One region of the Alteromonas sp. 009811495 genome, then DNA from elsewhere that is predicted to be linked to it. Evidence: predicted binding sites of a transcription regulator. Region 1 holds the regulator's gene; the other holds the start of a gene.
What was found. The regulator sigma-54, encoded in region 1, starts transcription at its own class of promoters, with help from an activator protein. The targets are predictions, from matches to a motif close to GTTGGCACGNNNNTNGNNT.
Positions count from the first base shown of each region.

Region 2: the regulator sigma-54 is predicted to act here: its motif matches at 6,647-6,665, upstream of flgF (flagellar basal-body rod protein FlgF).

Region 1 is NZ_CP113972.1:814,309-829,249, reverse strand. Features, by position in the region: gene OZ660_RS03760 (trypsin-like peptidase domain-containing protein) at 1-145, shown strand, start outside; gene murA (UDP-N-acetylglucosamine 1-carboxyvinyltransferase) at 270-1,532, opposite strand; gene OZ660_RS03750 (BolA family protein) at 1,545-1,802, opposite strand; gene OZ660_RS03745 (STAS domain-containing protein) at 1,834-2,142, opposite strand; gene OZ660_RS03740 (MlaC/ttg2D family ABC transporter substrate-binding protein) at 2,139-2,816, opposite strand; gene mlaD (outer membrane lipid asymmetry maintenance protein MlaD) at 2,920-3,393, opposite strand; gene mlaE (lipid asymmetry maintenance ABC transporter permease subunit MlaE) at 3,403-4,179, opposite strand; gene mlaF (phospholipid ABC transporter ATP-binding protein MlaF) at 4,176-4,976, opposite strand; gene OZ660_RS03720 (calcium/sodium antiporter) at 5,512-6,468, shown strand; gene OZ660_RS03715 (KpsF/GutQ family sugar-phosphate isomerase) at 6,471-7,451, shown strand; gene kdsC (3-deoxy-manno-octulosonate-8-phosphatase KdsC) at 7,452-8,000, shown strand; gene lptC (LPS export ABC transporter periplasmic protein LptC) at 7,997-8,575, shown strand; gene lptA (lipopolysaccharide transport periplasmic protein LptA) at 8,544-9,098, shown strand; gene lptB (LPS export ABC transporter ATP-binding protein) at 9,101-9,826, shown strand; gene OZ660_RS03690 (RNA polymerase factor sigma-54) at 9,900-11,396, shown strand; gene hpf (ribosome hibernation promoting factor) at 11,426-11,713, shown strand; gene ptsN (PTS IIA-like nitrogen regulatory protein PtsN) at 11,727-12,170, shown strand; gene rapZ (RNase adapter RapZ) at 12,229-13,074, shown strand; gene OZ660_RS03670 (HPr family phosphocarrier protein) at 13,074-13,346, shown strand; gene mgtE (magnesium transporter) at 13,547-14,905, shown strand; gene OZ660_RS03660 (response regulator transcription factor) at 14,925-14,941, opposite strand, start outside.
Region 2 is NZ_CP113972.1:1,100,830-1,115,770, reverse strand. Features, by position in the region: gene flgL (flagellar hook-associated protein FlgL) at 1-128, opposite strand, end outside; gene flgK (flagellar hook-associated protein FlgK) at 136-2,223, opposite strand; gene flgJ (flagellar assembly peptidoglycan hydrolase FlgJ) at 2,240-3,190, opposite strand; gene OZ660_RS05050 (flagellar basal body P-ring protein FlgI) at 3,202-4,320, opposite strand; gene flgH (flagellar basal body L-ring protein FlgH) at 4,337-5,017, opposite strand; gene flgG (flagellar basal-body rod protein FlgG) at 5,030-5,818, opposite strand; gene flgF (flagellar basal-body rod protein FlgF) at 5,865-6,608, opposite strand; gene flgE (flagellar hook protein FlgE) at 6,823-8,208, opposite strand; gene OZ660_RS05025 (flagellar hook assembly protein FlgD) at 8,223-8,909, opposite strand; gene flgC (flagellar basal body rod protein FlgC) at 8,941-9,363, opposite strand; gene flgB (flagellar basal body rod protein FlgB) at 9,366-9,800, opposite strand; gene OZ660_RS05010 (CheR family methyltransferase) at 10,081-10,911, opposite strand; gene OZ660_RS05005 (chemotaxis protein CheV) at 10,927-11,856, opposite strand; gene flgA (flagellar basal body P-ring formation chaperone FlgA) at 12,059-12,778, shown strand; gene flgM (flagellar biosynthesis anti-sigma factor FlgM) at 12,882-13,211, shown strand; gene flgN (flagellar export chaperone FlgN) at 13,299-13,730, shown strand; gene OZ660_RS04985 (LPP20 family lipoprotein) at 13,753-14,250, opposite strand; gene OZ660_RS04980 (flagellar assembly protein T N-terminal domain-containing protein) at 14,628-14,941, shown strand, end outside.

The DNA.
Region 1 (14,941 bases):
TGGTGTGCAGCTTGAGAGTGCATCGAAAACCCTTGATATGATTGCAGAAACCACGCCGGGAACAGAACTAGACATTGAAATAAGTCGCGATGGACGCTCATTGTCAATAAAGGCTACCGTTGCCGAGTTAAGAACAAATCAGTAACGGCAATAGTACGCAGCACGTCAGCAAGTACAAAAAAAGCGCCCGATGGGCGCTTTTTAGTTGTTGGCTATTTGCTCGTTAATTCACTAAGAATTAACGTAAATTAAGCTGTTTTGGAACGCTTTTATTCTTTTACGCGTTGAATATTAGCCCCTAGCGCACCAAGCTTTTCTTCAATGGCTTCATACCCTCTATCTAAGTGATAGATTCGATTTACGTGGGTTTCACCTTCTGCAATAAGTCCAGCAATAACCAAACTAGCAGATGCTCGCAGGTCTGTTGCCATTACAGGCGCACCTTTCAGTTTTGAGCTTCCTTTTGAAACCGCAGAGTTTGCCTCTAGCGCAATTTCAGCGCCCATACGTTGCAACTCAGGCACATGCATAAAGCGATTTTCGAAAATAGTTTCGGTGATAACACCCGTGCCCTCTGCAACACAATTAAGGGTCACAAACTGAGCTTGCATATCAGTGGGAAACGCTGGGTGTGGCGCTGTTTTTACGCGCACAGCCTTGGGCTTGTTTCCTTGCATATCAAGCTCAATCCAGTCATCACCAGTGGTAATTTTTGCACCGGCTTGCTCAAGCTTGTCGAGCACAGCGTCAAGAGTATCAGGCGCTGCATGGGTACATCGAATTTTACCGCCCGTTGCGGCAGCCGCAACAAGGAACGTCCCCGTCTCAATACGGTCAGGTAACACAGCATAATCACAGCCAGACAGTGTTTCTACACCTTCAACCGTAATTTTATCACTACCAGCGCCGCTGATCTTCGCACCCATTTGAATTAAGCAATTTGCCAAATCTACAATTTCAGGCTCACGTGCTGCGTTCTCTAGTACAGTGGTACCATCAGCAAGCGCTGCAGCCATCAGTAGATTCTCGGTGGCTCCCACGCTTACCATATCCATGAATATGCGTGCGCCTTTTAACCTACCATCAACTTCAGCGCGAATATAACCTTCATCAACTTCAATCTTGGCGCCCATTTTTTCTAGGCCTGTAAGATGCAGATTCACCGGTCGTGCGCCAATTGCACAGCCGCCAGGTAATGACACATTTGCCTTACCTTGTTTTGCTAGTAGCGGACCTAGCACAAGAATAGAAGCTCTCATTGTGCGAACAAGATCATAAGATGCTGTTACACTCTCTAGCGTACTTGCGTCAATTAAGATGTCATTCGGCGCTGGTTGAGCAACCTCCACGCCCAGCTCTCTTAGCAAAGCCATCGTGGTATTTATATCGCGCAGACGCGGTACGTTTGTGTATCGACAAGGAGAGTCTGTTAACAGGCTTGTCATCAACAATGGAAGGGCAGCATTTTTCGCGCCGGAGATTCGCACCGTACCTTCTAATGCCGGGCTCTTCTTTATAACTAGTTTATCCACGTATACAGCCTATTATTGAGGGATATTGAACTGGCGCTCACGCTCCCAGTCTTTAACTGAAAACGTCTTAATCGTAATTGCATGCATGCTGCCATCGGCTATTTTATCTGCAAGTGGTGCATATACGGCTTGCTGGCGCTTAACGCGGCTCATGTCGTTGAACACGTCACTTACAGCGATAATATTATAATGCGACCCCTCGCCTTTCACGTGAACTTCGTGAAGGTCTAAAGCGTCCTTCAAAATTTTTTCGATTTCAGACAATTCCATAACTTACTTCTTATATTCGCTAATGTGGGCTCTATTCTACTGGCAAAAAGCTATCTGCGTCGCTAATTTTTGCAAGCTTGTGCAGCTTCTCAGGCATTTTGTGCAGGGTCATGCTAACACCGTTTTGACCTGCATCCCTAACCGCATTAATTAGCCATGCTAGGCCAGCACTATCCGCGCGCTCTACATCGCTAAGGTCAATTCGACACGCACCACTATTGATTAATCGTTCCCGCTCTTTGCTACTCAAGCATTCCCAAAAGTTTTTGGACAGCGTGTCACGGTCAAGGTGACCGTGAACAACAATATTGCCTTTGTCGTTTACCTCAAAAAGGCTCACTCAGACTCTCCCTCAGCTTCGCCTGAAATCTCAACCGCTTCGCCTTGGTTAAGCTCTACCGGCTGGCCAATCTTGTCACGCATAAGTGCAATAACTGAGTCGATACCATCTTGACGTAAGATAGATTCAAATTCACTACGCTTGCTATTTAGCAGGCTAATACCCTCTGCGACCATGTCATACGCTTTCCATTCATTTGTCTTGCTGTCTTTGCGTACTTTGAAAGCAATTTTGATTTCTGGACGATTTGGATCCTGTACTACGGCGCGCACTGTTACTGATTTCTTGTCATCAAAGCTCGACTCAGGTTCAAATACAACAGTTTGATTGTCGTAGTATCCCATTGCAATAGCGTAGGTAGTAATTAGGTATTGGCGAAAAACACTGATGTATTCACCCATCTTTTCCTGTGGTACTGACTTAAAGTGCTTGCCCAAAACCATAAACGCAGCAAACTTATAATCAATATGCGGTACAAGCTCTTCTTCCATAATGGTACGCAGCATTTCTGGATCAGCTTTAATTGCTTCTTGGTTTGCCTTAATACGCTCAAACGTTCTATTTGCAACGTCTTGAACGAGTGCATACGGGTTCTGCTCATTCACTTCCTGTGCGCTGACCGACCCTACTACTGACATCATCATTATGCCAATTGCTACCATTAACTTTTTCAAAGTAACTCTCCTAAAACAATCTCACTTATGCAGACCCGTTGATACACTGTTTAGTTTCAACGAACCGCATCAAATCTTTATATCTATGCGTTTATTTACGCAATTAGTCTTCGTCACTACCGCGGTTAAATAAGAATTGGCCAATCAAATCCTCTAATACCAATGCTGACTTAGTATCTTGGAGGTAATCACCATCTTGTAAATTCGCCACACCATCGAAAGAGAAACCAGGCTGAAACCCAACATATTGCTCTCCAAGAAGACCTGACGTCAAAATGGATACCGAACTGGTTTCTGGAAAACCGTTGTATTCTTTAAGAATCGATAACTCAACAACTGGCGTGAAGTCTTCCTGATCTAAGGTAATCGAAGATACTCGCCCCACTGTAACGCCACCAACCTTGACGGCAGAACGGGGCTTCAATCCACCAATGTTGTCAAATTTTGCATATAGCGTGTAGGAATCGCCTTCTGTTGCAACCGTTTGGTTAGCCACTTTTAGCGCCAACAACAACAGTGCGCCGATTGTCAGCATGACAAACACACCAACCATGACTTCCGTTTTATACTTGTTCATTCCGATCCCCTACTCGATACCAAACATAAGGGCGGTAAGTACGAAATCCAGCCCTAATACTGCTAATGATGAATACACTACTGTTTCAGTAGTGGCTTTGCTGATCCCTTCCGATGTTGGAATAGAATCGTACCCTTTAAATATGGCAATCCAGGTCACAACCAAGGCAAAAACGAGGCTTTTTATTACACCGTTCACTACATCTTGGTTCCAATCTACTGTGGACTGCATAATTGACCAATAACTTCCTGCATCAACGCCTAACCAGTCAACGCCCACTAAGTGCCCGCCTAGTATACCAATTGCGCTAAAAATGATCGCAAGCATTGGCATAGCTAACATACCTGCCCAAAAGCGCGGAGCAACAATACGGCGTAGTGGATCGACAGCCATCATTTCGAGGCTACTTAACTGTTCGGTCGCTTTCATTAGTCCTATTTCGGCAGTTAATGCTGAACCCGCTCGCCCTGCAAAAAGTAGTGCAGTAACAACAGGCCCAAGCTCTCTTAATAACGAGAGCGCTACCATGGGACCTAGGCTACCTTCTGCACCATAATCCACCAAGATAGTGTAGCCTTGAAGCGCCATTACCATGCCAATAAAAAGTCCTGACACCATTATGATAAGCAGTGATTGAACACCAACCACGTAAAGTTGCCTGATAATCAGCGGGATATTTTTAATACGAGGTACGGCGATTAATGCACCAAATAGCATAATGGCGGCACGGCCAATTGCCGTAATTTTACCTATGGTGTTCGCACCGACGGATTGTAAGAAACTCATTTACCCGCCCCCAGAAAGCTCGTTTTCAGATCAGATGCCGGATAATGAAATGGGACAGGGCCATCAGCTTTTCCTTTCAGAAACTGCTGTACTAACTCACTGTCACTTTCTCTAATTTGTTGCGCACTTCCTTCACCAATTACCCGCTTATCAGCAAGAATATAAATGTAATCAGCAATGGTTAATACTTCCGTGACATCATGGGTTACCACTATGCTGGTAAGATTTAATGCGTCGTTCAGTTCACGTATGAGTTTAACAAGAACCCCCATTGAAATAGGGTCCTGACCTGCAAAGGGCTCATCATACATAATTAAGTCAGGGTCAAGAGCGATTGCTCTGGCCAAGGCTGCGCGTCTCGCCATACCGCCTGACAATTCACTTGGCATTAACTTCGCTGCCCCGCGTAAACCTACAGCCTGTAGCTTTAAAGCGACAATAGTAGCGATCACATCTTCTGAAAGTTGGGTGTGCTCACGCAGCGGGAAGGCCACGTTGTCAAACACGCTCATGTCAGTAAAGAGCGCGCCACTTTGAAATAACATGCTCATTCTGCGTCGGGTCTGATATAGCGACTTCCTCGACATAGAGACAATGGAGTCCCCGTCGAACTTCACATCACCTTCATCAGGTGTTAACTGGCCGCCGATAAGGCGCAGCAGTGTGGTTTTACCAATACCACTTGGGCCCATTACCGCAGTAATTTTTCCCTTGGGCACTTTAAGCGAAATGCCATCGTAAATAATACGATCGGCACGCTTAAAGGTAAGGTTGTCTATTTCAACTAAATGATCCATAGCGTGTTTAATGTCGACCCTTGACCTAATGAAGCCGCCAGTATTTACATCGGCGGGCTTTATAAAAATTTATTTAACATCGAGAACATTCAAGTTCTATGCCTTCGATTACTTTCACAGTAAAGTTTACTGGGCAGTGTAATCTAGTGACATTCTACGCTTTTTCAAGGGCGGCGCCAAAGTCAAAAAGTTACAAGTTATGTTCGATGAATACGAATGATTAAGCCTGTCAGCCCAATCGCTGTTTTAGTTGTCTTATTCGAAAAGCCCTATAACACTTATCTGGGCACTAAAATGGTAGAGTATTTTTTATTAACTGAAACTGAACGAGCTCATCGTAACGCCTGATTTTACAGTAAATTTCGCTAAAATCTGGTCGCTTGTCGTGTGTTAAAGGCAATGCAACATGTTTATAGAGTGTGGTAACGCCCAAAACAGATACTTTATCGGTACAATAAAATAAAACGCACTTCCCATATGCAAATGGCACTGTTTTTGCGACAATCTAGCGAAATACTTTTTATTACAGGTTGTTGTGCTTTTAAACATCGTAATTTTCATCGTAGGACTAGTGATTTTAAGTTGGAGTGCCGATCGCTTTGTATACGGTGCATCTGCACTGGCGAAAAACATCGGAATATCGCCGATGATGATAGGTCTCACTATTGTGGCGATGGGCTCATCAGCCCCTGAAATCGTCGTATCAGCGATTGCCTCAGCAAACGGAAATATGAACACTGCGGTAGGTAACGCATTAGGGTCTAACATCACCAACGTCGCATTAGTGTTGGGTATCACCGCGTTAGTTAAACCTCTTATCGTTTCCTCAACAACGCTTAAACGTGAACTCCCGGCGCTACTCATCATCTCGCTTATCGCAATAGGCTTTATGTTTGATGGCGAATTAAAATCCTACGAAGGCATTATTTTGCTAGGTCTTTTTATTTTTGTTTTAGCGATGATGGCGTGGCTCTCGCTACAAGTTGATAAAGAAGACCCTCTCGTTGCCGAAACTGCCGATGAAATCCCTAAAGATGTGTCGAACACGTCTGCTCTTATTTGGATTGGTGTTGGTCTTGTTATTTTGCCTTTAAGTGCCCATTTCTTAGTAAATTCCGCTGTAGAAATCGCGCGTTATCTTGGTATTTCTGATTTAGTTATTGGATTAACAATTATCGCACTTGGAACAAGCTTACCCGAACTTGCAGCCAGCATTGCCGGCGTGCTTAAAGGTGAGGATGATTTAGCATTGGGTAACATTATCGGCTCAAATATTTTCAACCTACTCGCCGTGTTGGGTATGCCAGGTCTAATAGCACCAGGGCTACTGGACCCTGATGTTTATAATCGCGACATGTACGTCATGCTTGGCTTGACCTTGCTACTATTCCTGTTTAGTTTCGATCTGATTGGCAAACGCACTATTTCTAGGCCCAACGGATTTTTATTGCTTGCCTGTTTTATCGGCTATCAATTCTGGCTGTTTGGATAATCATGAATAACGAATTACAAAACACCTACATTGCCTCTGCAAAACGCGTTATCGATATTGAAGCTAGCGCTATCGAAAATCTTGCCAGTCGCTTAAATGAAAATTTTGAGAAAGCCTGTGATATTCTGTTTTCCTGTACGGGTAAGGTCGTTGTTTCAGGAATGGGAAAATCCGGTCATATTGGCAATAAGATTGCTGCAACACTTGCCAGCACAGGTACCCCCTCTTTTTTCATGCACCCTGGCGAAGCAAACCATGGTGATCTAGGCATGTTGAGTAAGGGCGATGTATTGCTCGCTATCTCCAATTCGGGCGAGACGAGCGAAATTGTTAACTTGCTGCCCGTGGTGAAACGCTTAGGAATAAGAGTTGTCGCCATGACAAACAGTGCACAAAGCTCGCTAGGCCAATACGCTGATATCGTACTCGATATTAGTGTCGAGCAAGAGGCATGCTCACTAGGCTTAGCGCCAACCTCTAGCACAACAGCAACATTAGTTATGGGGGATGCACTCGCAGTAGCATTGTTAGACAAGAAAGGATTCACATCTGACGACTTTGCGTTGTCACACCCAGGTGGAAGCTTGGGCCGAAAGCTACTGCTTAAAGTAGGCGACATAATGCTCTCGGGTAGCGATATTCCGCTAACAAAGTCAGATGCAACCGTTGCCGAAGCACTCCTTGAAATTTCTAAAAAAGGATTAGGAATGACAGGCATTATTGATAGTGCCGGAATTTTGCTTGGCGTGTTTACAGACGGAGACTTGCGTCGTATTTTAGATGCGCGAGTTGATTTACATAGTGCCCAAGTTATTGACGTTATGACACAAGGCGGAAAAACAACCACTCAAGAAGAGCTAGCGGTTGAAGCATTGAACCTAATGGAAAGCCATAAAATTAGTGCATTGATGGTGGTTGACAGCGATCGCAAACCTATCGGCGCCTTCAACATGCATATGCTATTAAAAGCGGGGGTGCTGTAAATGGCGACAACGTTATATACCGATTTAGATGACACGCTCTTTAAGCGTCTTGCAGATATTAAACTGCTGGTATGTGATGTAGATGGTGTTTTTTCTGATGGGCGCATTTATCTGGGCAATGATGGTGAAGAGCTCAAAGCATTTCACACCCGAGATGGCTACGGCGTTAAGGCCTTAGTGAGTCATGGCGTTGACGTTGCAGTAATTACTGGGCGTCGCTCTACCATTGTGGAAAACCGCATGAAGGCACTCAACGTAGCCCATATCATTCAAGGCGAAGAAAATAAGTCTGCCGCACTACAAGCCCTAATGACTGAATTGTCATTGCGCCCTGATAATGTTGCCACTGTAGGCGACGACATGCCTGACACAGGTATGTTTGCCCATGCAAGTGTAAAAATTGCAGTTTCAGATGCCCACCCTTTTGTCGCTAAACAAGCTAACTGGAAAACTACGCTCCCTGGTGGATTTGGGGCTGTGCGCGAAATTTCTGACACAATCCTGCAAGCCAAAGGGGTTGAACAAGGTATTTTTGGAGCGAGTGTATGAGCCAATTTGGCTTCAATCGACTGGGGCTGAGCATTTCTGCGCTATTTATATTGGCGCTGCTAATGTATTTACCCACGTGGATGGAAGAGCCGCCAGAAGTAAGAAATAGCGGCGAACTTGATGCATTGAAACCCGCGTATAAGGCAAAAAATCTTACTACAACTCTTTATAATCAAGACGGACAGCTCAACCATAAGGTGTTTGCTGAATCGATGGAACACTACGATCAACTTGGCTTTGTATTGTTCCGTGCGCCACGCTACACACTTTATACTGATAACGCTACGTCACCGTGGGTCGTTACCGCTGTGGAAGGAACATTGTACAACAACGAGCTGATTCAGCTTGAAAATAATGTACAAATAGAGAACCAAACTACAGATGACTTTGTCAAAACCATTACGACACAATACATTCAGATTAATTTAGACAACAAGCAGATGACATCTGATCAACCAGTAGAGATACTGGGGTCGCAATATGTCATTCAAAGCAATGGGTTTAATGCGAATTTACGCACCCAAGAATATGAGCTTATCGATCATGTACAAACCACTTATTCCCCTAGCAACTAGCTTAATTTTAGCGTTGGCTAGTGGTTCCGTTTTCGCTAATGAAGATGACTTTTCTAAGCCAATTAAAGTCGATGCTAAGTCACAATTTGTTGATGGAAAAAATAAAACATCGTTGTTTAAAGATGATGTTCTAATTACTCAAGGCTCGCTTGTGATTAATGCCGACGAAGTTGAAGTTATCGCGACAGCGGGCGAAGGTAGAGAAGTGTTTGTCGCACGCGGTAACCCTGCGAGCTATACGCAAGAGTTTGAAGATGGAACGCCAGTATCCGCTAAGGCGAATGAAATTCGCTACGAAGTGATTAATCGGGTGATATCGCTTACAGGGAAGGCTGAACTAAAACAAGACACCAGTATGGTAAAAGGTGACAGTATTACCTTTGATATGATTACCGAGCAACTGCTTGCAACCGGTGGCGATGACGACAACGGTGAAGGGAGAGTGACAACTGTTTTCACTCCTGAAGCGATTCGCAAGACGAATGCTAAGGACAACGAACAAGATAACGAGGGCAACCAATAGCAATGGCTACTTTGAGCGCAAGAAACCTTGCTAAGGCGTATAAATCACGCCAGGTTGTCCGAGATGTCAGCCTCAGTGTATCGACAGGTCAAATTGTAGGGCTGTTAGGCCCAAATGGTGCTGGTAAGACCACAACATTTTATATGATTGTTGGGCTTGTTCCCCTTGATAAGGGCGCCATTGAAATTGACGACAACGAGTTAACACATCAGCCCATGCATGAGCGTGCACGCCGCGGAATTGGCTATCTCCCGCAGGAAGCATCTATATTTAGAAAGCTCACTGTGCATGAAAATATCATGGCAATTTTACAAACCCGTAAAGATTTAAATTCACAACAGCAGGAAGAAGAAGCCGATGCGCTACTTGATGAATTTAATATTAACCATATACGTAATAGTACGGGGATGAGTTTGTCAGGGGGAGAACGCCGCCGAGTGGAAATTGCGCGCGCCCTTGCTGCTAAACCACAATTTATTTTATTGGATGAACCCTTTGCTGGTGTTGATCCAATATCAGTAAATGATATAAAGAAGATTATTCAACATCTTCGAGATAGGGGTATCGGTATCCTTATCACTGACCACAACGTACGAGAAACATTGGATGTTTGTGAAAAAGCGTACATTGTGAGTCATGGCGAGCTTATTGCGCAAGGAACTGCGGAACAGGTTTTAAGTAATCAAAAAGTAAGGGATGTATACCTAGGCGAACAATTCAGGCTATAGTTAGTGTAACCGGATTGTCATTTTTCAATCTCGCTCAGGTATATTCAATTTAGAGCATTTAAATAAGACGTAGATGAAACCATCTTTACAGCTAAAATTTAGCCAACAACTCACCATGACACCTCAGTTGCAGCAGGCCATTAAACTGTTGCAGCTTTCTACGCTCGATCTTCAACAAGAAATTCAAGAAGCGTTGGATTCAAACCCGCTATTAGAAGTTGAAGAAGGCCACGACGAGCCTCAGCTTGAAAAAAATAACATCGATAATGATGACAGTGGGGTAGAAGCTTCTGCCACTGCATCAAGTGATACTTTGGAAGCTGGCGACGCACTAGAAAAAAATGATCTTCCGGACGAATTGCCAATCGATAGCACATGGGATGAGTATTATTCAGCATCGTCAGCGCCGGCACCAGGACCTGCCAGTGACGACGAACAAATTTTCCAAGGTGAAACGACTGAGGACATACAAGAACATCTATTGTGGCAGATGCGCCTCACCCCTTTTTCTGACACTGACCGCGCCATTGCAATGGCTATCATTGATTCCATTGATGAGTCAGGGTATCTAACCGTTACTCTTGAAGAGATTTTAGAGGCGGTTAACGCGCAAGAAGTCTCTGGCGAAGATGAAGAGGAACTCATTGAAATGGACGAAGTAGAATGTGTATTAAAGCGCATTCAAATGTTCGATCCCATTGGTTCTGGTTCGCGCACCCCGCAAGAGTGCTTGATGGTACAGCTTCGCCAATTCGCAGATGATACACCATGGCTTGCCGAGGCAAAGCAGTTAATAGAAGACTATTCTGATTTGCTGAGCAGCAAAGATTACCGCACCTTAATGCGCAAGAGCCGATTGAAAGAAGATCAGCTTCGCGAGGCTATGCGTTTGCTGCAAACCTTGAATCCTCGCCCAGGTAGTGCTTTAGTTACTAAAGAACCTGAGTACGTTATTCCAGATGTATCGGTTACCAAAAAGAATGGCCGTTGGGTGGTTGAGCTGAACCCTGATAGCCTGCCAAAACTTAGCGTCAATCAACAATATGCCGCAATGAGTCGCCGTGCAAAGAACAGTAGCGATTCACAATTTATCCGCTCACACATGCAAGAAGCCAAGTGGTTTATCAAAAGCCTAGAGTCGCGTAACGACACACTGATGAAGGTAGCAAATTGTATTGTGCAGCAACAAATGGGCTTTTTTGAGCATGGCCCAGAAATGATGAAACCAATGGTATTAAATGATGTCGCAGAAATGGTAGATATGCACGAATCGACTATTTCACGTGTGACAACACAAAAATACATGCATACCCCTCGTGGCATCTTCGAGTTGAAGTATTTCTTCTCTAGCCATGTTGCAACGGAGTCAGGTGGTGAATGTTCATCAACCGCCATTCGTGCATTGATCAAAAAACTAGTGGCAGCTGAAAAACCCAGTAAACCACTAAGTGATAGCAAGATTGCTTCATTGTTGGCCGAGCAAGGCATTAAAGTTGCCCGGCGGACAATAGCAAAGTACCGGGAATCGTTATCGATCCCGCCGTCGAACCAACGCAAGAGCCTTATTTAACGGGCTTAATAATATAAGGAAGACGAAATATGCAAATCAACCTTACTGGTCATCATGTCGAAATCACCGACTCTTTGCGTAATTATGTCGATACGAAGTTCAGCAAACTTGAACGTCACTTTGATCACATTTCTAATGTGCATGTCATCCTGAACGTTGAAAAATTAAACCAAAAAGCAGAAGCGACAGTTCACTTAAGTGGCGCTGAAGTATTCGCATCCTCAGAAAATACCGACATGTATGCGGCGATTGACAGCATGGTTGATAAACTCGACCGGCAGGTAATCAAGCATAAGGAAAAACTTAAAAAGCACTAGTAGTTAATTAAGTATGGATATACAAGCCATCGTAAGTCTGGACCGCACTGAATGTGCGGTTCAATGTAATAGTAAAAAGCGTATTTTAGAGATCATTGCTGATATTGCTGCGAAGAACAACGCGCATATCGACCAGTCGACGGTACTGAATAGTTTGTTGGCGAGAGAACGAATGGGTAGCACAGGTATCGGAAACGGCATTGCCCTTCCCCATGGTCGCTTAGCTGGCCTTGATAGAGTTATTGCCATTGTTGTTACCAGCACACCAGCTATTGATTTTGATGCGCTAGATGAAAAACCTGTCGATATTTTCTTTGCACTATTAGTACCTGAAGAACAAACCGAAGGCCATCTACAAACACTAGCCACAGTCGCTGGCAAACTGAGTAATAAAGACACTATTAAGGCAATAAGGCGTGCTACCACAAGCGATGACATTATAAATGCGTTAGCGTAACTCGCTGCTATACAACATTACTGCATTAAGCGCTTATCAGTGTAAAGGGAGAATATAAGTGAAGCTGATTATTATCAGTGGTCGTTCGGGCTCAGGAAAATCAATTGCACTGCGCGCTCTTGAAGACTTAGGGTATTACTGCGTTGACAATATTCCGGTTAACTTGCTCCCTACGCTAACGCACACAGTGGTTGATGAATACGACCAAGTCGCCGTTAGCATAGACGTACGTAACCTGCCTAAAAATCCAGACGATTTAGTAGAAATACTTGATTACCTGCCTTCGTCTTGGTCGATGACCATTGTGTATATTGATGCTAGTGATGATGTGCTCGTTAAGCGTTTTAGCGAAACACGCAGATTGCACCCGCTGGCCAAGCTCAACAAGTCTCTCTCTGAAGCCATTCGCGCAGAGTCAGCGCTGCTGGCCCCTATTGTCGAGCGAGCCGATCTCTATTTGGATACCGACAAACTCACTATTCATCAACTCGCTGAGCTAATACGCGAACGTATTCTTGGTAAGAAAAGCTCGCGATTAGTGCTTGTTTTTGAGTCATTCGGCTTTAAGCACGGCATTCCCAAAGATGCAGACTATGTATTTGATGCACGGTTTTTGCCCAACCCTCATTGGGAACCAGATTTAAAGCACTTGACTGGGCTAGACGCGCCTGTTGAAGTATTTTTAGGGTCTCAACCTGTAGTAACAAAATTTATTTGGCAAATACAGAACCTGATCACAACGTGGCTTCCACATTTAGAGCGCAATAATCGCAGTTATGTCACCGTGGCAATTGGTTGTACTGGCGGACAGCACCGCTCGGTATACATCGCCCAAGCGCTATCAAAAACATTTTTGGAAATTCATCCAGACGTTCAAATCCGTCACAGAGAGTTGAACCAGTAATGATTATTGAGAAAACACTCACAATCGTTAATAAATTAGGGCTTCATGCTCGTGCTGCCACGCAACTTGTACAACTAGCCAACCAATTTGACGCCAAAATTGTGCTTAAAAAGGGTGACAAGGAAGCTGACGCAAATAGTGTGCTGGGACTAATGATGCTTGAAAGTCATCAAGGTGAACAGGTCAACGTTGTCGTGCAAGGCAGTGATGCCGAAGAAGCCATGGCAGCCATTGAGCAACTTATTGAAGGTAAATTCAACGAGGCCGAGTAAGTGCTCCCGCCCAATACAAGCACTTGAATTGGCGAAATAAACAACACTTAGTCATAATAACGTCATTATGCTCGCAATTGTCATGACAGCTTCATCACAATTGCGATATTCTACTGCATAAATCCCAAATTGCCCTGTAGACAAATTGGGATGAGCTCGTTTCATCTAATCTCAGTTTAGCTTAGTAGGACTCGCTACTTATGGCAGAAGCGCTTGTTTCCAAATACGTACAGACTCAGCTTCGTGCATTAAATGGTGCATTGAACAACGGTCAATTCGTGTCTGTGCGTAAGCTTCTGCTAGAACTTCCCCCGTCTGATGTTGCTCATATTCTTGAATCCAGCCCCAGCCGTACTCGTGATGAGTTGTGGGAGCTAATTGATGGCGATTTCCACGGTGATATATTAGAAGAACTTTCTGATGACGTGCGTAATGGCATCATCGCTAAAATGCTTCCAGCTAATGTTGTTGATGCATTGGAAGAGATGGACACGGATGACTTAGCCGAAACGCTCAGTAGCCTTCCAGAAACCGTTTTACAAGATATTCTCGACTCCATGGACGCCCAAGATAGGGTGCGTGCCGAGCAAGCACTATCATACGGTGAAGAGACCGCTGGTTTCATTATGAACACGGACACAATTACGTTGCGTCCAGATGTTACCATTGATGTTGTTCTACGCTATATACGCTTAAAAGGCGAGCTGCCTGAGAATACCGATACCTTTTATGTAGTAAATCGCACCGATAACCTTGTTGGTATTGTCCCCGTTACTCGCTTACTTACCGCCGATACAGATGACAAAGTGTCTGACGTAATGGATACAGAGTCAGAAGCAATACCCGTTAATATGCCTGATGATGAAGTGGCAAGTCTCTTTGAGCGATATAACTGGTTATCAGCACCTGTGGTAGATGAAAATAATCGTCTCGTTGGTCGTATTACTATTGACGACGTAGTCGATATTATCCGTGAAGACGCAGAGCACTCGATGATGAGTATGGCGGGCCTTGACGATGACGAAGATACTTTTGCACCCGTCATGCAAAGTACTAAACGTCGTTCTGTTTGGTTAGCGGTTAACTTAGTCACTGCCCTTATGGCGGCAATGGTAAGCGATTTATTCGAGGCAACCTTAAGTCAATTGGCCGTGCTGGCGATTCTAAATACTATTGTGCCAAGCATGGGAGGTGTTGCAGGTAACCAAACACTTACACTGGTCATACGCGGTATGGCACTTGGTCACGTCAACGCGAGTAACTCCCGCTGGTTAATTAGTAAAGAGATGTCCATTGGCTTTTTAAATGGGGCTATTTGGGCAGTACTGATTGCCTCGGTAATCGCGCTGTGGAAACAAGACTATATGCTTGGGGTAATTATCGCCTTTGCAATGCTAGTCAATATGATTGCAGCAGCGTTAGCAGGCGCAACCTTACCTATGATTATGAAACGCTTAAAAATAGATCCTGCATTAGCAGGTAGCGTTATCCTGACTACCATCACTGATGTTGTAGGTATTTTTGCCTTCTTGGGTACCGCTACCCTTTTCCTTATCTAACCTTTCAGCGAAATACACATTACGCACTGAGTGCTT
Region 2 (14,941 bases), 290 kb from region 1:
GGATCATCACTTGGGGTAATAATGCGCTTTCCCGTGGCGAGCTGCTCTTGCGTTTTAGCAAGATCGCCTTGGTTATTCATAATAGAACGCATGTTCTGATCATAAAGTTGGTTTGTTGAAATACGCATTACTCACCTACCTTGCAGATTGCAAAATGGTATTAAATAAATCTTGTGCCGTAGACAAAATACGAGCGGCGGCAGCATAACTTTGCTGATACTTTATAAGATTCGCAGCTTCTTCATCTAGACTCACGCCCGATACTGACTCAAACCAGTTTTGAGACTGAACTTTCATTGCCTCAGCTGACGCCAGTGATACATTCGCCATCGCTGTATCTTCACCGACACGGCCCACCATAGACGCATAGGCATCTTGAAAGGTACGAGGCGTATTTGTTGACTCGCTACTTACTTGTACGTTGTTGGCATTTTGCAGTGCAGCTAAACTTAATGCATTACTGTTGTCGTTAAAACCGTCGGTATTATAGCCAATAGAAAAACTATCCCCAGCACGCGGCAAGCCATCGAGGCTTAGATCATACCCAGGGTAATCAGTCAGACCGGCAAAACCCGCTGGCCAAGTACCACTATTTTTCGCTTGCTCAATCAAGTTATTCAGATCAGTGGCCCCTGTTACCGTCGCAATCGTCGCCCCTGTACCATCGAGTACATCATAGGTATTCGCAGCGGTAAACACGATTTGCGCAGGTGCCGCAGTGTCGATGCCACCCGCACCATCAAACGCAGAACGGTCGGTGCCCGCACCCACAGTGGTATTTGTCACGGTAACATCAATTACGTTTGCACTGCCTAGGTTCGTATCGTCGGCGCCAGCGCGAACTGGGTTTGCAAAGGCTAGATCTTCAGGGCGGTTCGTGGCAAGCGTTATGCTTGATGCAACCGTCTTAGTCGGCTGAACCAAAAATTCATTGCCTATGGCATACGTCGACGTCCCTGAAAAGTCGACTTCAATGCCACCTGGCAGTTCATTGAACCCTGTGGTTACCGCAAAATTTGAATAAACAATATCATTGCCCGATGCATCTTTTTTTGGCGTTCCGTCTGAATTAAGTAAGGTAATTTCAATTTCACTCGGCACACCTGCTGCAACGTTTGTCACCTCTATGCGATAGTCTGCGTCAGTCAGTTCAGCGCCTTGACCTTCTGTAATTTGCGCCGTTACAACATAGTCACCTGTAGTGCCCTCGTATGCTAAACCTGGGAATGTAGGAATAGTGAAAATGTCTCCACCTAACTGGCCATCTAGGTCCATCCCAAGCTTATTTTGGGTATTCATTGCATCAGCAAAGGCTACTGACAACTGCCCCACATCACGCATTGCTGGGCCTAGCACTTCGTCACGGTAGCGGAACAATCCGCCCATACTTCCGCCCAAGTCACTTTCCACGATGCGCACCGACGCATCGGCTTTGGTATTTGAACCAAAATCAGTTTCTAGCTTTAACTGCTTAAAGTTTAGGTCAGCGTTGCTATTTAGCTCGAACAAATTAAACGCGCCGTTTTCGAGTACAAGTGACTCTCCTGATGTCAGGTTAATGGTTACGGCACCATTTTGGCTTTGACTTTCTTTTACTGAAATCCCCATGATTGAGGCGAGTTCATCAATGGCTTTGTCTCGTTCATTAAGCAGTGCACTAGGCTGATCGCTAGTGTTGTTACCATTTGCGATGACAATGTTTCGGTTAAGATCACCGATATTTCCAATCAAGGTATTGGCACGATTGATCAAAGAAGTAAATTCTAAGTTGAGTTCTTCTTCCTTCTCTATCATGTAATCAGAAAGCGTCTTCATTCGGTTGTACAGCGACTCAGACTTACCCAGCACCTGCTCTCTGGAGGCGAGATTGGTAGGGTCGTCAGCTGCAGTTTGTAACGCCGAAAAGTATTCAGTCAGCCCTTTTGATATAGAATTGGCCTCACTGGCAAGCAAGTTGTCTATGGCGGTTGTCTTTTGAGAAAAAGATTCCAACTCTCCCACAGACGTAATGTCTCTTCGCAGCTGATTTTGGGCAAAGACATTGATGATACGTTCAGTATTACCAATTTCTACACCAAACACACCGCTGTTTTTAATCTCTGTGCGCTCGCGAACATACCCCGGCGTATTCACATTGGCAATGTTATTACTGGTGGTCTGAAGCAGCTTGCTACTGGCATTAACACCACTTGTCGCTATAGAAAATAAATCAACCGAATTCATTTTGATCTCTCCATCCCTATGGCATTAGCGCACTGAGTCGGTCGCTGTGATAAACGGCCATTATCTTGTTCGCGTATTCTGGATCGGTAGCGTAACCCGCATCTTGTAGTGCTTGCGTGTACTGGCGCGCATCAGAGGCCTGCTCTACCGCTCGATTATAACGAGGCTGCGATGTAATGAAGCGCCCATAATCTTCCATCGCCTCTTCTACAGAGCCGTAAGAACGAAATGCCGCTTTTTGTTTTTGAGCGATGCCGTTATTAAACTCAAGGGTATCTACAACCGCTTGCTCACCTTGCCATTGGGCGTTTGCTTTTATGCCAAACAAGTTGTGAGAACTTTTCCCGTCAGCGGTATGGATAACAAATTTTCCCCACCCTGTTTCAACAGCAGCCTGCGAAATAATTGCTTTGGGATCCATTCCATACTTATCAGCCACTTTCTGCGCCACTGGCATTAAGCTTTCAACAAACTGCTCTGGACTTTCAAACATCGCATCTTTACGCGCAGACTGAGTGCGAATAGAGCGCGAATTTAGGGCGAGATCTTGCGCTTGCTCAATGTACTGTGCACGTTCGCGATTTAGCGATGACAAATTACCATCGCTACGAATAACGCTCGATGGCGTATAACTATCTTCGGTTTGCCCTAACTGCTTAACAATCACGTCAGCAAGCCCTAACCCACCATTAGCCGTCAAGTCAGCAGCAAGCTGCTGGTCATGCATGTCGCGATAGAATTTTACTTGTTGAGAATTAAACGGACTATTTTCATCAGCGAGTGCGTCTTGTGCTTTACGCATAGACTTCAACATCATCTGCACAAATATAGCTTCGAATTGCTCAGCGGCTTCTTGCAATACTTTCTCATCGCCAGACGCTATTGCTTCACGCATTTTGTTAATGCTACCTAAATCGTGAACATTGCGAGCCATGTCCAATTGATTTTTAGTACTGAGCGCTTCCATCATGCAGCTTCCTAAATAATGACCAGTTCGCCGCGTAGGGCACCGGCCTGACGCAAAGCTTCAAGAATTGCCATCAAATCACCAGGTGCCGCTCCGACTTCATTGACGGCGCGAACAAGCTGATCCAATGTAACGCCCGGTTCGAACTTGAACATGCGACTGTCAGCCAAATCAACATCTACAATCGACTGTGTAGTAATCGCAGTTTGTCCTTCACCGAAGGCATTGGGCTGCGAAACCTGCTGATTTTCGGAAATTGTAACGGTAAGCCCACCGTGCGTAATGGCAGCAGGCAACAGACGAACGTCGCTTCCAATGACAATAGTGCCAGTTCGACTATTGATAACCACACGCGCAGGCGCATCTGCTGGCGTGAAGTCAAAGTTCTCAAGGGTTGCTAAAAAACCAACGCGTTGGCCTGCGTCTCTAGGTGCAGTTACTCTTACTGAAGCGGCATCAATGGGCTTTGCAATAACATAACCATTCTCAGGCTGCGCCCCCAGTCTTTCATTGATGGTGTCAGCTAGCGCTTTAGCAGTGGAAAAATCAGGGTAGTGAAGATTAAGCGTCAAATAATCCCCATTGGCAAAGCCGCTTGGCACGCTTTGCTCTACCATGGCACCATTAGGAATGCGCCCTACAGTCGGCGTATTTACAACGATTCGAGAACCATCACCGCCTTCTGCACCGAAACCGCTTACCACCAAACTACCCTGTGCCACGGCATACACTTTGCCATCAACACCGCGCAGGAAAGTTTGTAACAACGAGCCACCTTGCAGGCTTTTCGCTTCACCAACTGAGGATACAGTTACATCAATGGTTTGACCGGGTTTGCTGAAAGCGGGCAAATTGGCATGTACCGCCACCGCGGCAACATTTCGCGTATTAGGTCGCGTGTTGGCATCCATCCGTATACCAAAATTAGCCAACATGGTTCTAAAACTTTGCTCAGTAAAAGGGTTCTGTTCGCCAGTGCCTGGCAAGCCGACAACCAAACCGTAACCAATTAACTGATTTGAACGAACACCCTGAATGGATGCTACGTCTTTAATACGCTGTGCATAAGCGCTATGAATGCAGCCTACACACATGCACAGTGCTATCGCGAAAAACGAAAAATAACGCATAACTACACTCTCCACGTTAAAGTGGCCACCAAGATGAATCGAAGAACTTTGCCAACCAGCCCTTTTCTTGTGCTCTTGCAAAGGTACCAGTGCCGCTGTATTGAATGCGCGCATTGGCAATTTTGGTAGACTCTATTTGATTGTCAGGGTTGATATCTAACGGACGAATCACACCTGTAAGACGAATATATTCGTCTCCGTGGTTAAGGGTCATCCATTTCTCACCGCGCACAACTAAGTTTTTGTTGGGGAGTACATCGACAACTGTCACCGATATAGCGCCTTGAAGGCTGTTGGTCTGATTGGCCGCAGCGTCCCCCGAAAAGTCATTCGACGAATCAAGACCAAACTGGATAGACTGATTACCTATGTTAATGGCGTTGCCCGCTAAACCCGTAATCGGTTGCAAGTCTGCTGTTGTTTCACGCGATGTGGTCGTGTTCGCAGATTTCGTTGCCGCCGTATTCTCGCTTAGTACCACGGTAATAATGTCACCTACTTGACGTGCGGTAACATCTGAATACAAGCTGTTAGCCAGATGAGGTCTAAACAAGGAGCCGTCTTCAATAACGGTTTCTTCCGGATAATTCGGCACCACAGGCGCATAAAACGGGTCATTCGCCTGAACGCGCTCATCAGTAGTACTCTGACAGGCGCTAAGCAGTGAGCAAAGCATAATGAAAATGGCGCAACGCATCTCAATCTACTCCTACAGCTGTTGAATAACTTGACCAAGCATCTGATCAACAGAGGAAATAACTTTCGAGTTCATCTCATAAAGACGTTGGCTTTCAATAAGGTTTACCAATTCTTCTGTCACGTTTACATTCGACGTTTCCAGCGTACCTTGAGAGATCATGCCAAGCCCCTGCAAACCTGGGATACCTTGTATAGGCGCACCACTTGATGCCGTTTCTACATATAGATTTTGCCCAGTGGGTTGCAAACCAGTTGGATTGACGAAGTCGGTTACATTCAACTGTCCAAGTAGCTGAGGCTCTGCCTGTCCTCGAATACTTACGCTGATCTGGCCGTCTTGTGAAATCGTGATTTGCTGCGCATCAGGAGGGATCGTGACCTGAGGTTGTAACAAGTAACCTGCACCAGAGGTAACAATTTGTCCTTGGTCGTTTAGGCTAAATTGCCCATTACGGCTGTACGCTAATGTGCCATCTGGCTGAAGTATTTCGAAATAGCCACGGCCTTGTATAGATAAATCTAACGCATTTTCGGTTGTTAGTAGGTTTCCTTGCGTATGTGCTTTTTGCGTAGAAACCACTTTCGAACCTGAACCTAGCATTAGTCCCGAAGGCAGCTCAGTATCTGCTGACGAACGGCCACCTGGCTGATTGATATTTTGATATAACAAGTCTTCAAACACTGCACGGTCTTTTTTAAAGCCAACCGTTGATGCGTTTGCCAAGTTGTTAGATACCACAGCAACATCAGTTTGTGCGGCATCAAGTCCGGTTTTACTAATCCACAGTGCTGGATGCATGTTAACCTCCGACGTTGCCTTTCAAGCAACAAATCTAAAAATACGTTTACAGAATTCGTAGCAGCATGTTGCCGCGAGTATCTAATTCTTCCGCTTGCTTCATTACTTTTACTTGAAGCTCGTAATGGCGCTGAAGACTGATCATGTCGACCATCTCTTCTACGGCATTCACGTTCGACCCTTCTAGCATGCCCGACATCACTTTCACGTTAGCATTGGGATCTGCAATTGAACCGTCTTCCATTCGAAAAAGACCGTCTCGACCACGTTCCATATCAGCGTAATTAGGGCTGACAAGTTTCAGTCTACCCACCTCTTCAATAACGTTAGCGGGTGCGCCGAGTTGTCGCATAGACAGTGTGCCATCAGACGCAATATTCAAGTTGTCCAACGGCACTGGAAGAAAAATTGGACCGTTGTCGCCTAATACAGGGCGTCCTTGAACATCTGTCAAAATTCCGTCGTCACCTAACTTGAAGTTACCATTTCGCGAGTATGCTTCTTGTCCGTTTTGGTCTTGAACGGCAAACCACCCGTCCCCTTGAATAGCAACATCAAGGTCACGTTCAGTCTTAATCATCGGGCCCGACTCGTAATTATTTGAAGGGCTCTCTGTCATTGAAAATACTCGGGTTGGCAAACCTTCACCGTACGCGGGCATTGACCTTGCCTGCTCTAACTGAGCACGAAAACCTGTAGTCTGCGCATTGGCCAAATTGTTCGCGCGTACACCAGTACCTAAAAGATCTTGAGAAGCGCCACTTGCTGCGATGTAGAGTAGTTTGTCCATGACTGACTTTTGACTCTGATTAAACCTTACCCTTGATTTTGCAAAGGCAATGCCAATGTGTAGAGTTTGTAGCCAACAGGCTCACATGAAGTTGTAGAGGTATGAAATATATAGAAAAATAAAGAGGCCGCGCAGAGGCGACCTCGTGAATTAATATGAACTTTGCCGACGAAAAAGCGCTTAGTTATTGCCGCTTTTCTGCCGCCCTATCCGCCTATCGAATATTCAGGATAGTCTGGTTAAGCGAATTGTTTACTTCAAGCGCTCGAGAGTTTGCCTGGAAGTTACGCTGAGCGATGATCATGTCGATTAGCTCAGTGGTCAAGTTTACGTTCGCTTGCTCTAGCGCTGATGAATTAATTTCACCAAAGGTACCCGTGGTAGCTTCACCTGCTAGTGCCTCTCCAGACAAAATACTTTCTTTCCACTGCGTGCTACTTTCCTGAGTAAGGCCCTGCTCGTTAGAGAAGCGTACTAAGGCTACACGCACGATAGGTTCAGACGTACCGTTTGAGAAAGTTGCTCGCACAAGGCCATCTGGACCAATATCAATACCCGTCAAACGGCCCACTGGCAAACCATCTTGCTCAAGTGACGTTACTTCGAATGCAGACGCGAACTGAGTAGGTTCATTCGGTGTTGCACCATTAACATCAAGGTTAAAATCAATGCTAATTTGTTGCGATGGATCTGAACCGTTTGCCAAAATAGTGGCACCAAGTGCCTCTGTTTGCATCTTAAAGTCTAGTGTTGCAGTACCATCTGGCGTTTCCATCCCAACAAAGTCACCACCTTGCGAGAAGATGAGCTTTGAAGCAGTCACTGCATTACCCGTATTTGATCCCACAACATTCACTGCTGTAGCAGGGTCAGTATCAGCGCCAGCAGAGTCGGTCATGTCAACCAAGGTATCGTCAACGGCCGTTGCAACATACCATTCGTTATCTACACCCGCGGTGCCGTCTTTAATAAAGTAGTATGTCATTACGTGGCTATCACCTAATGAATCGTACACTGTCACTGACGTGGCCGCGTTGTAGGTTAAGGGGTCTTCTGGGTTAAAATCTGCCGGATCAAGTGCTGAATCACCCGCCGGTAGGTTCATTCTAATGTCGACTTCAGAAGTTTGTTGCGGCGAACCCGAAGAATCAGGAATTCGCACGGGCTCGGTGGTACTTAATGCAACCGATGCACTCGTGCCATCAGCATTCACTGGAAAACCTAGCAGGTTGTCACCATTACTGTTAACGACAAAGTTATCACTATCTAGTTTGAACTGACCTGCGCGAGTGAAAGAAAAATCGCGAGAGGTTATTTCAGGTACAGTGGCAAAAAAGCCATTGCCGGTAATCGCCAAATCCAGTGAAGTATTGGTAAATTGCAAACTACCTTGTGAAAACTGCTGTGCAACCTCTTGTGTTAAAACACCATCACCCACTTTGGTTTTACCGCCAGCCAACAGTGATGCCGCATAAACGTCACCGAACTCTGCACGAGATTCCTTAAAGCCAACTGTATTTACGTTTGCGATGTTGTTGGCGGTTACATCCAAATCTTTTTGTGCGGCAGATACGCCACTCAGTGCAATATTAAAAGACATTATTGATTCTCCTACTAACTGCCGATTTGAATGACGTCATCAAGATTGATACTGACATCACCATCCAAATTCAAAATTACGCCTTGACCACTACCGGCCAAACTGACACTTCCCACATGGCGGTTTACGGCTGTGTTCAACTGAACACCTTCACCGTTCAACTCACCGGTAGCATTGATTACATACTCGCCCGGGGTGACATCATTGCCATGCTTGTCTTTGCCATCCCATTCAAATTCGATATTGCCAGCAGTTTGAGTGCCAGCATCAATTGTTTTAATTACTTCGCCGTATTGGTTTTCAATGGTAATTTTCATGTTCTGAACTGTCTTCTCGTTCACAACTACCCCTGAAATACCGTCACCTTGATTTGCCATATAGCCCACGTTGCCTTGCACCAATACGTTTTGACCAATAAGACTAGAGGCTTGAAGCGCTTGGTTTGATGTCATGGAAGCAGCGAACGACTCAAACTTTTCATTTAGCTGTGAAATGCCATCAGCCATAGTAAAAGATGTCATCTGAGCAACCATTTGGTCATTATCAACCGGTGCGGTCGGATCCTGATTGGCAAGCTGTTCAGTCAACATCGCGAAGAAATCTTCTTGCGATAGCTGCTGCTCAGTCCCGTCGGCAATCTTCACCGTCTCTTCTTGCCAATACAAATCTGTATTTAAGCCGGTATTGTTTATGGTATTCACTGGTTTATCCTCACATTAACCAAGCGGCAGATTATTGCCCTTGACCGAGTTGAAGCACGCGGCGGAAAATTCTTTTGGTTGTATCGGCAACTTGCACATTTGTCTCGTAAGCTTTTGACGCCGACATCATATTCGCCATTTCTTCCACAATGTTGACGTTCGGCTTATAGATGTAGCCATTCTCGTCTGCCATTGGGTTATTTGGTGCATATTCCACTTGCAGTGGCGCATCGCTCTCTACAATGCCTCTTACCTGCACGCCAGTACCTTTTGACTGATCACGCATGGCATCTTGAAGCGCTGTTGCAAACACAGGGTGTCTTGCTCGGTAGGTCTCGTTGTAACTACTGCTCACCGAATTCGCATTGGCGATATTACTTGCAGTGGTATTTAAGCGCACATTTTCCGCTTCCATACCTGTGCTCGATATTGTCATTACATTAAAAAGACTCATGACTATTGACCTCCAGAGCTTAACGCTTTCTTCATGCCTTTAATTTTTCCATTCAAAAATTCAAGACTTGCTTGATAGCGCAACCCATTATCTAAAAATCGATTTCTTTCGGCTTGTACTTCAACAGAGTTCCCGTCTCCCGTATCAGGTTGAGTCGGGATTCGGTATTTCATGTCAAAATTTGCCGCTACTGACGTTGAATTGCCGCCTATGTGGCGAGAATTTGTCCTAACGAGACCACCTGAAGAGTGAGAAGAGACGCCGCCCGAACTTTCTTTCATTGCAGACTGCATAGCTTTGTTAAAATCGATATCTCTGGCTTTGTAGCCAGGTGTATTGGCGTTGGCAAGGTTGCCCGCAATCACTTCCATACGCTCTGTGCGTATCTTGAGCGCGGATTCGTGAAACCCTACTAATTTGTCTAAATTAATTGCCATAAATCGACCTCTGACTTACTCGTATTGCTTTCTCTGTGTTCATCTTTTGGCTTGGCGTTTATTTGCCCACAAGATGAGATATGAAAAAGTCTCTTCTAAGCATGTGATGTATGTGGAAGTTCAACACACGTCATCGATACTTATTTTTGATTGCGGTTAGGCTTTCTTGAAGATTATTTAGCAAAGCAGATGCCAAAATGTGTTTTTGACGGGGAAAGATAAGTAAGAAAACGGGTTTGATTAGAAGAAAAACACTTATTAATCAAACCCATATTAATATTTATTTTTTTTGATAGTAGAGCCCAGGGTGACACTTAACCATGCTATAGATATCACTCGCTGCGCTTATAGATTCAGAAGCGCCAAGGAACAGTACGCCATCACTTTGCAGCTGTCCGGCAATTTGTTGCAGTATTCGCTGTTTAACTTGAGGTGAAAAATAAATAAGGACGTTGCGGCAAAAAACGATGTCGAAGCGGCCAAGACCTGCATAACTTGACAACAAATTAAGACTTCGAAACGAAACCATTCGCCGAACTTCAGGCTTCACTTGCATCAGGCCTGTTTCGTGTTGCTCAAAAAAAGTGTCACGGCGCTGCGCAGAAAGACCACGAGCAAGTGAAAGTTCGTCATAGATACCTTGCTCGCACTTCTTAAGCATTTCAGAAGAAAGATCAGTCGCCACTATTTCAACGCCAGCACGCAGAGCGCCCGGCCGCTGACGCTGGAACTCAAGTACTGACATGGCAATAGAATATGGCTCTTGGCCGGAAGAGCATGCCGCACTCCAGATCCTGATCTTCTGATTCTTAGATGCGAGTTTTGGCAATAAATCCTTGATGAGAAGATCGAACGGGTAATTATCTCGAAACCACAACGTTTCGTTTGTGGTCATTGCATCGATCACACCTTGCAGAAGTGTGCGATCAAATCCGCGCACAACAACATCGATGAGTTCATCCGCAGATTCGTACTTATGCTTGTAAAGCAAAGAGGCAAGGCGGCTTCGTACTAAGTACTGTTTATTGTCACCTAATACAATACCGCACTGCTTTTCGAGAAAGTCTCTAAATTTAAGGTAACTTTCTGGCGAAACATCTTTATTAGCCAATGCAGTGTTGCTCCGTTACTCGCATTCAGTCATTAACCATTTTTGGACCGCTGTAGCCAACTCATCTGGGTGGAATTTAGCGATAAAGTCATCAGCCCCAACTTTCTGCACCATGGCTTGGTTGAACACACCACTTAATGAGGTATGTAAAACGACATGAAGCTTCTGAAGCTCTGGTGTATTTTTGATTTCGGCAGTAAGGGTGTAGCCGTCCATTTCCGGCATTTCAATATCCGATACCAATACACCTACTCGATTTGTTACATCACCATATTCTTCGGCAATAGCCTTTAGACGATTGAGCGCTTCTAACCCGTTTTTGGCAAGCTCTATTTCAAGCCCGAGGCTTGTTAGCGCCTTTTTGACCTGATTGCGCGCCACGGCAGAATCATCTGCAATAAAGATGATCTTGTTCTCTTGGCCTTGGGTGGTTAAGCCCTCTGCAACCTCAGTGCTAACTTCAGCATTGAGCGGTGAAATTTCATTTAAAATCTTTTCAACATCGAGGATTTCGATTAGTTCATTTTCTACTTCTGTAACCGCGGTCAAGTAGCTGGCGCGCCCTGTACCTTGAGGCGGCGGCATAATAGCATCCCAGTTTGTATTGATAATGCGCTCTACAGCACCCACCAAAAATCCCTGAACGGAGCGGTTGTATTCAGCGATAACAATAAAGGAATTTTTCAAATCCTCAATACGCTTACCACCGGTAGCCATGCTCAGGTCTATTACTGAAATAGTTTGCCCACGGATATGTGCAACGCCGCGTACTAGCGGGTTCAACTTCGGCATTGCGGTTAGAGGTGGACATTGAAGTACTTCACGCACTTTAAACACGTTAATCCCAAAACGCTGACGTCCGTTCAGTCTAAACAGCAACAGCTCTAAACGATTCTGTCCAACGAGCTGGGTGCGCTGGTTAACTGAATCTAAAATCCCCGACATAGGTCACCTCTAAGTAATACTGGGCATGATCATTGCCTACTATGTTTAAGATAGACAATATCACTAAATTTTTGCAGGTCAAACGACAGAAAAATGACGCTTGCTTCTGGTTATCGACCAAAATGCACGTTACTGCAACTTTGTTATCTGCATTGAGTTACTTAAGCATAGTCAATAACTCAACAACTGAACACGAAAAGTCATGATGAAAAATACGTACGCTAGCCTAAGCAGAACCATTTATTCGTTCGTCACACTTGTTGCGATGGGACTTATCCCCATTTCGAGTGATGCTTCGCAAAGTATGCACGAAAAAGTCGAAGAAGGCGCGAAACAATATTTATTGTCACAACTTGCTGATAACTCTCAAGATACTAGCACTGATGTGTCAATTGTGAAGATAGACGATAGAATAAACATTCCCAATTGCCCGACTGGCTTCCAATATCATGCTTCTGATGAAGCGCTCGCCCAGTCGTACATATCTGTTCGTGTGAGTTGTGGCGATAATGATTGGTATTTATTCACAAGTGGTCAAGTTACGCGCACTACGGAAATTGTGGTAACTCAAGGCGCGGTAAGTCCAGGAACGGTTTTGACCGCTTCAAACCTATCACTTGCCAAAGTGGATATTCGAAAACTTAGATTCACCGCTTTCACCGATATTGATGCGCTTGTTGGCGCTCGCGTAAAACGGCGGGTAACTGATGGTCAGGCACTGCAAAGCAATATGCTATGCTTTGTATGTAAAGGTGATAGGATTACCATAACCGCACAGGTGGCTGGTATGGAAGTAAAAACAGCTGGAATTGCCCAACAAGACGGTGTTGTAGGTGATAACATTAAAGTGATTAACGCCACCAGCCAAAAGCCTGTTATTGCAAGAGTCGCCAGTTCAGAAGAAGTCGTGATACACTTGTGATTGAGGCAGTGAAAATCTACCGCTTTTGTTAGTAAAAAGGCTAAAGAAAATACGCGCTAGGCCGATACAGATAACAGAGGCAAAAAGGTAGTGAGGATTAATTATGGCAATTAATAATATAAACAATGGGTTACCTAAAACTCCCGTTGATAATGGCAAGGTTGCGCAGCAAAATCAAACGCAGCAAGCCCAACAACAGGCATCGGCTCAGACTGCATCGACAGCGCCTGCGCCACGTCAAGATTCTGTTTCGTTGACACAGTCGGCGCAGCAGTTAAATCAAGTTCAAAAGAAAGGGTCTGAAGCGCCTGTGAATCAGGAAAAAGTGGACCGTCTTAAAAAAGCAATTCAAAGTGGTGAGTACCGCGTTAATCCAGAAGTACTGGCTAACAAAATTGCAAAACTTGAGTCAGAAATCTTCAGCTCAAAGTAAAACGCATGCCCGTTGGCATGTAGAGTCCACTAATCTTTAAAGTAATTTAGTAAGTAGCTTAATAAGCAATGTAATACAGGTATCGAAGTGACAGAACAGATGAGCAATTTGGAACAGGCACTAAGCAAACAGGTAGAACAACTTTCTACACTCGCTTTATTGCTTGAAAAAGAATTGCAATTGATCAGTTCCCGCGAAGCAGAATCACTGATGCGTTTGCTCGACGAGAAGTCTGTCTTACTGGAAGCTATTCAAACTCTTGACGGTCAGGTGGAGCAGTTGATAAATGCTGTTCAAGAAATGACTGAAAAAGAAGAAGCGTTACTAGAGAAAGCAAAGTCGCTTTTAGACGATTGTAAGTATCGAACTCAAATCAATCAAAAAGCCGTTGAGCAAGGACAGCTACGCCTCACACACCTACGCAATTTGATGATGGAGTTACGCGCCAAAGAATCGTTGACTTACGATAAGAAAGGTAAACCGAAAGGTGGCACTTTGGGTTCTGGCGTAAGTGCGTAACGCAATTTAACTCGGCACTACCTTAATAGTATTTAACGTTTTTCACCCTTCTAGGCTTTGCTGTCGTTAGGTAAAGGTCGTAGACCTGCTTCATATCTAATGAGAGTTCGGTAACATAAGTGTCATCTCCAACAGGATACGCCTTCACAACCTCAGCGCCACGGATAACACCTTCTACTGATGCTTTGAGTGTTTCACTTTCAACCACAAGACTCGAGACAGATTGGTTACCTTCTAAACGCTGCCCGTATACTTGTTCAGCTAACTCGCGATAGGCATCAAGTTTTGAAGCTCTCATTGCCATTATTAGCTTAGCGCTCTCGCTGTCACCGCGCTGAGAGTCAATAGGCGCATAACCAACCGCTTTAAGTATAGGATAGCTCTCGGGCTCCACCGTTTCCCATTCCACATGCTTGTCGATAATGCCACAGCCACCCAAAGAAAGTGCAGCCCCTAGCGAAATAGCAAGCAACGAAGATTGACCGATATTCTTAAGTTTCTTAGACACTTTACATGGCATAACCGTATTTCCTGACAAAAACAACTCAGACAACATTTTGACGCTGTTAAGCGTCTATTGGCTTTGAATTAATGTAACAGTAATTCATAAAGCAATTTGTGCGCCCATTTGAATTACTCTCGTAAATCTGAATCCATTGTAGGTTTGATTACGGGCCGTAAATTGCCTGAAATGTTACGCAATCAATAGACGGATTTTTGGCAAAGATTATTGGCATCTTTTTAGCATATCCCATATGCGTTTGCTTCTTGCCTTAATAAACAAGGTACAAACAGCGCGGTAAAAGCCGCGCACAACAACACAACCAAACGCCCTTATCAATAGACGCCTGACGCGCGTTGCGTCAAGGTATTAGTGACATTTTACAGAGGTGTATTGTGCGACATTTAAATAGAGTGACAGCAACAGCCCTATTTAACATTGTTGTGGTGGTCATTTGCCTAATTGCACTTTTTATGGGGCAAGCAAATGCCGCATGGTATGAAGCTAAAGGACAAGCCGTTATTATTGATGGCGATAAAGAAGACGCAAGAAAGAAAGCTACGCAAGAAGCACTAAAACAAGCAATGTTATTCGCTGGTGCGTCTATCCACAGTGTACACACACTTACCAATGGGCTGCTTGAAAACGAAGAAATGACAATCAGCGCCTCAGGCGAAGTTGCTCAATTAGAATTAGTCGATGAAATATA